2 linked regions of the Chlorobaculum tepidum TLS genome follow. Each later gene encodes a partner of the first gene's protein in a complex. Links are inferred from orthologs where the notes say so. Each region holds a gene or a part of one and is shown in the gene's direction. Other genes may lie near its edges. The genes, in order: accB and accD.

What was found.
Region 2: the proteins of accB (region 1) and accD are in contact, whole or in part, in a solved structure (PDB 8UXZ), measured with the Escherichia coli proteins. The link is inferred for Chlorobaculum tepidum TLS from one-to-one orthologs.

Annotation. Positions count from the first base shown.
Region 1 is NC_002932.3:164,714-168,128, reverse strand. The notes cover bases 260-3,151. They hold accB (acetyl-CoA carboxylase biotin carboxyl carrier protein), read left to right. Parts: upstream 260-1,414; coding sequence 1,415-1,888; downstream 1,889-3,151. Other genes in these bases: accC (acetyl-CoA carboxylase biotin carboxylase subunit), read left to right, coding at 1,908-3,151; efp (elongation factor P), read left to right, coding at 789-1,355; AYT24_RS00810 (HU family DNA-binding protein), read right to left, coding at 277-552. Outside these bases: AYT24_RS00815 (acetyl-CoA carboxylase carboxyltransferase subunit alpha), read right to left, coding at 1-181; more of accC, read left to right, coding at 3,152-3,251. UniProt on the Escherichia coli protein: This protein is a component of the acetyl coenzyme A carboxylase complex; first, biotin carboxylase catalyzes the carboxylation of the carrier protein and then the transcarboxylase transfers the carboxyl group to form malonyl-CoA.
Region 2 is NC_002932.3:1,463,649-1,466,473, reverse strand. It holds accD (acetyl-CoA carboxylase, carboxyltransferase subunit beta), read left to right. Parts: upstream 1-907; coding sequence 908-1,744; downstream 1,745-2,825. Other genes in the region: clpP (ATP-dependent Clp endopeptidase proteolytic subunit ClpP), read left to right, coding at 2,686-2,825; thyX (FAD-dependent thymidylate synthase), read right to left, coding at 1,818-2,477; AYT24_RS07035 (BamA/TamA family outer membrane protein), read right to left, coding at 1-633.

The DNA of each region.
Region 1 (3,415 bases):
AGATCGTTTTGCGAAGCGATTCGACCTTTGCTTCAAGCGATTCGATCTCGCGCTTCAGGCCTGCGCGGCCTTCCGACATTGAATCGACCTCGCCGCTTTTCAAGTAAACCCTCATTTCATTGAGCTTCTCTTCAAGCTCATAAAGGGGTTTTTCAAAATCGAGAACTACTTTCGCCGCCATAGTATGCTTGCTCCTTAAAAAAAAGTCCATCACTGCTCATGCCAATGATGGACCTTGAAAACTCGTTCGATGAGCTTGTAAGCTCCGGTAATGGCTCAGCCACCGACCTCTTCTTTCAGCGCTTTGCCAGGCTTGAACTTGACAACCTTCTTGGCGGCAATGGTAATGGTCTTGCCTGTCTGGGGATTGCGGCCCTGGCGCTCTGCCCGGTCGCCGGTGGTAAAAGTACCAAAGCCCACCAGGGTCACATCATCACCGCTTTTCAGGGTCGAGGTCACCACATTGATGAATGCATTGACCGCTCTTTCAGCATCAGCCTTGGTCAAACCGGTCTGCTCTGCAATCTTTTCTGCTAACTCGGCTTTCGACATAATAAGTAGTTTACCGTTTAAATGTTTGAGGAAAATCAGGTTGCCTATTTCCAATTACTACAATAATTCAATTTAAAGACTGCCCAACAAACATCCAATTTGTTTTTCTCCCTTGTGCCAAGCGGGTTTTGGCTTGTCATTGTTATTCAGTTCTGGCTGTGTTATATTATGTGTCTTTAACTTTTCAACATCGATATTCAGACTCAGTACTGTATCACCTATCTGCAAGTCAAGTCATGGTTTCAATCAGCAATGTCTCAAGAGGTGCCATCATCCGCTGGAATGGGGCGCCACACAGCATCGAAAGCCTTGTCCACCGTACCCCCGGCAACCTTCGCGCCTTCTACCAGGCCAGCATGAAAAACCTCAAGACTGGCCGCAACGTCGAATACCGCTTCAGCGCCACCGAACAGGTCGATGTCATCGTCACCGAGAGAAAGAAATACCAGTACCTTTATCGTGATGGTGAAGACTATGTCATGATGGACACCGAGACCTTCGATCAGATCAATGTGCCAGAAGTGGCCATTGGGCCAGCCTCACGTTTCCTCAAGGATTCCGTGATGGTCGATATCGTTTTTGCCGATGACGGATCGATCCTCGAAGTTGAATTGCCAACCTTTGTCGAACTCGAAGTCACAGAAACCAGCCCGGCAAGCAAGGACGACCGCGCCACTAGCGGCACCAAACCGGCCATCGTCGAAACCGGCGCCGAGGTAAACGTGCCGATGTTCATCCAGACCGGCAGCATCATCCGCATCGACACCCGTAGCGGCGAGTACATGGAGCGGGTTAAAAAGTGACTGTTTTGACTGTTGTTATGTTATTACCGAATTGCGCGTAAAATCTTAAGACCACAATCATGAACCTCAAGGAAATTCAGCAGCTTATCGAGATCGTCAACGTATCTGCTCTTGATGAAGTGATCATCAAGGATGGCCAGTCCGAAATCACACTGAGACGAAACAACTCGAAGGCACAGGCTGTCTTACCAACCGCTCCCGTCGTCGCGCAACCCATCCCGGCCCCCCTGCCTGCAGTGCGTCAGGCCGTGCAGGAACAACCGGCCCCGGCTGCCGCAGAACCTGCCGTGAGTGATCTGATCGAAATCTATTCACCTATCGTGGGCACCTTCTACCGCTCACCATCTCCGGATTCTCTTCCGTTCGTCAACGAAGGCGACAAGGTCAAACCCGGTGATGTACTTTGCATTATCGAAGCCATGAAGCTGATGAACGAGATCGAGTCGGAGGTTTCAGGAACCATTGTCGAGATTCTCGTCGAAAACGGCCAGCCGGTCGAATACAATCAGGCTCTCTTCCGAGTCAAGCCATAACTTCAATACTCACTGCACCTTGTTTAAAAAAATACTCATAGCAAACCGTGGGGAGATCGCCTTGCGGGTCATGCATACCTGCCGCGAGATGGGCATTTGCACCGTGGCCGTCTATTCGACCGCCGATGCCGATTCCCTTCATGTCAGGTACGCAGACGAAGCGGTCTGCATCGGACCGCCGCTTTCGAGAGAAAGCTACCTGAATATTCCGCGCATCATCGCCGCTGCCGAGGTCACCAACGCTGACGCGATTCATCCTGGCTACGGCTTTCTGGCCGAAAACGCCGATTTTGCGGAAGTATGCAGCTCCTCGAACATCAAGTTCATTGGCCCTTCCGCGGAGATGATCAACAAGATGGGCGACAAAAACACCGCCAAATCGACCATGATTGCTGCAGGCGTGCCAGTCGTCCCGGGAAGTGAAGGTCTGGTCGAAGATGTGGCTCACGCCATTGAGACCGCCAAAAAGATCGGCTATCCCGTCATCATCAAACCGACAGCTGGGGGTGGCGGAAAAGGGATGCGGGTGGTACACGAAGAGAGCCAGCTCGAAAAAAACCTTAAGACCGCCCAGAGCGAGGCCGGCATGGCCTTCGGCAACAGCGGCGTCTATATCGAGAAGTTCCTTGAAAATCCCCGCCACATCGAAATTCAGATTCTGGCCGACCAGCACGGCAACGTGGTGCACCTCGGCGAACGCGACTGCACCGTGCAGCGCCGCCACCAGAAGCTGATCGAGGAGACTCCCTCACCGGTAGTCGATGAAGCCCTGCGCACGAAGATGGGCGAAGCGGCCGTGGCCGCCGCCAAGGCGATCAACTACGAAGGCGCCGGCACCATCGAGTTCCTGCTCGACAAGCACAAAAACTTCTACTTCATGGAGATGAACACCCGCATCCAAGTGGAGCATCCCATAACCGAGCAGCGCTACGACGTCGATATCGTCAGGGAACAGATCAGCATCGCCGCTGGAGGAAGCCTGGAAGGGAAAACCTTCATTCCGAGAGGCCACTCCATCGAGTGCCGCATCAATGCCGAAGACCCTGAGCACATGTTCAGGCCTTCGCCGGGAGAGATTCAGGTCTTTCATACGCCCGGAGGCCCCGGCGTCAGGATCGACTCGCACTGCTACGCAAGCTACGTCGTGCCATCGAACTACGACTCGATGATCGGCAAGCTCATCGTCACTGCCCACAACCGTGACGAAGCGATCGCCCGCATGTCGAGGGCTCTCGACGAGTTCATCATCATGGGCATCAAAACCACCATCCCTTTCCACAAGCAGGTGATGCACGATCCGGTGTTCAGAAGCGGAGAGTTCGACACGAGCTTCCTCGACAGCTTCAGGTTCGAGAAACCGTAACCCTGAACAAAGAGAACGCCGCTCCTCTCTTCATAGTGCACCCGACCATTTTCAAACCCTGTAATGTAATAACCATTTGTTTACTAAATGGCTGCAGGGTTTGATCATTATTTTTCCGGCAGAAAATTCCCGAAACAACCAGCCCTATACCTGCTGACTTTCCC
Region 2 (2,825 bases), 1.3 Mb from region 1 along the record:
CTTGTAGCCTGCATCGAAATGATCCAGCTCATCGACGGGGAGGTTGGCCACCAGCCCTCCGTCGGCCAGCTTCTGGCCGTTCCGTTTGATTGGCAGATTGAGGATCGGAATGGTGCTGCTGGCGCGCATCGCCTCAGAGAGCGGTCCCGAGGTGAGCGTCACCCGTTGGCCCGACAACAGGTCGGTAGAGACCGCCCGGAACCCGACAGGCAGGTCGGAAAACGAGTGAGCGGTGTGATAGGGGGCGTTCAGTATAAGCAGGTCGATGGTTCGGGTGAGCGTTTGAGACGCGCTCAACGATTTTGGCACGACCAGCTTGAATTTTTCGAACCGGATGGCGATGGAAGCCCGGTCCCGGATGCTTTTCTGCTCAAGATAGGTGTTGGTTCTGGGCGCTTCGTTATCGAGGGAAACCAGCTTCTGCCAAGGGAGAGAGTGGGCCAGCGATTCAAGTTCCGACGCGCTGTAGCCCGAGCTGTACAACCCGCCGATCAGCGCGCCCATGCTGGTTCCGGCGATGAAGTCGATGGGCACATTCTCCTCCTCCAGCGCCTTGAGCACGCCGATCTGGGCGATGCTGTTCGCTCCGCCTCCCGACAGGGCCAGCCCGACGGTTTTGCGCAGCGGACGCATGGCTGGAAGAATTTCGTAACGGTGATTTGGTGTCGCGAGCGTGTCGGGCCAGACGATGATCACGGCAGCCCGCGCTTCAGGCAGCGGCAGCATGGCGACAACGGCAATCAGGAGCAGGAGAGCCAGCTGTATAACCGTTCGTAAAAATGAGAGATGCAGAAGCTGCTGTCGTTTGCGGTTCACAAGGGACTCCGGGCACAGCCTGTTTTTTGGGAAATCGTGTCGAGTTTATATCTTGAATTTCAATGTAAAATCTTTAGAGATAATAATAAAAATGGTCTGGTTCAAACGGGCGATTCCTTCGATACGAACAAAGGACAAGCGAGATACTCCGGAAGGGCTGTGGTCGAAATGCGATTCGTGCGGCGCTGCGCTGCACAAGAAACAGCTTGAAGATCACCTCTATACCTGTCCGCATTGCGGTTTTCATTTCCGCATATCGCCAGACCTTTATTTTTCCTTTCTGTTCGATGACGGGAAGTGGGAGGAGTTCGACGCGCAGCTCAGGGCTGCCGATCCGCTCAAGTTCGTCGATACCAAGCCTTACCCTGAGCGCGTTCGCTCCACGATGCAGAAATCGGGCAAAAGCGAGGCATGCCGGAACGCTACCGGCAAGCTCGGTGGCTCCGACGCGGTTATTTCGGGCATGGATTTCGGCTTCATCGGCGGCTCAATGGGTTCAGTGGTCGGTGAGAAGATCGCCCGCGCCGCCGACAAGAGCGTGGAGCTGAACGCGCCGCTCATCGTGATTTCGCAGTCTGGCGGCGCGCGCATGATGGAGGGGGCCTTTAGTCTTATGCAGATGGCCAAGACCTCGGCGCGGCTGACGCGCCTCGGCGAGCGCGGTATTCCGTTCATCTCGCTCATGACCGATCCGACGATGGGCGGCATCAGCGCTTCTTTCGCCATGCTCGGAGACCTGAACATCAGCGAGCCGAAAGCGCTTATTGGCTTTGCCGGGCCGCGCGTCATCCGCGATACCATCAAACGCGATCTCCCCGAAGGCTTCCAGCGAGCCGAGTTTCTGCAGAAGCACGGTTTCGTTGACACTATCGTTCACCGCAAGGATTTGCGCGCGCAGCTCATCAAGCTGCTTGGGCATATGAAGTAAGGGGAAAACAGAGATACTTTCCAGGTCGAATTGGAGGGAAAAAGGGAAAAGAATTTCTTTTCCCTTTTTTCATTCAACATCCGTACTTCCACCCTAGCGCTTTGCTTGTCACCGGGAACTGCTCCACAAAAATTGCCTGCACAGCTTTGGCAATGTCGCGGTGCTCTTTCTGGGTAGCGGGGTCGGTGCGGACTTCGAGGTAGTGGATCCAGCTTCTGATCGAGCCTTTCATGTAGAGCCGGGTCTGGGTGGCGAGCGGGAGCAGGACGCGGGCGCACTCCTTGGCGATACCTTTCTCCAGCGCCTCTTCATAGCTCTCGAAGGCGAGCTGCGCGATTTTCTCCTGCGCCTCGTCAAACCACTTTACGGTCGCTTCGTCGAGATCATCCAGTGAGTTCTGCCTGTTTTTTACATCCTGACGCCTTGGCTTGTACTTTTCAGTTGTCTGCGCCTTGGCGTAGCGCTGTGAAAATTCCTGGAAACAGAAGCTGCGATGGCGCAGAATCTGCGGGGAGATGGCGCGGGAGGTGGTGATTTCCACCGTCATGTCAACCATCTCGAAGACGCTCCAGTGCTTGTTCTGGATGCAGTACGAGAGCAGCTTTTCATAATCCGGTGTTTCCTGGTGCGGGCTCGATACGCGAGCGCAGTAGGCCATGAGTCCTTCCGGCGTGAGCTGGCGGTTGTCGATTTCGATGAGCGGGTTGGTGACGGAGATGAGGCGTACCTGCATGGTTATCTGACGGTCTTGAATGGTGGTATGAAGCGTTCAATATACCAAAAGGCGGAGCGGCGATGGAGGCGCTATCATGATAATTTATGGAAAGCGGAACCGGATTTCTTGAAATCTTGTTCCGTCTCTGTATTTTAGGTGTTTATTGCACCACTCTGCGGAATTTGAGCGTATATTTCGCCGGGCAACAACAAAAAAGTTCAGGCACATGGCAAATATCAATTTCGGTTTCGACCATCACGCAAAAAAACTCTACTCCGGAGCGATTGAAAACAGCATCAACAGCCAGCTCGTGCCGATGGTCATCGAGACCTCGGGACGCGGCGAGCGTGCGTTCGATATCTTTTC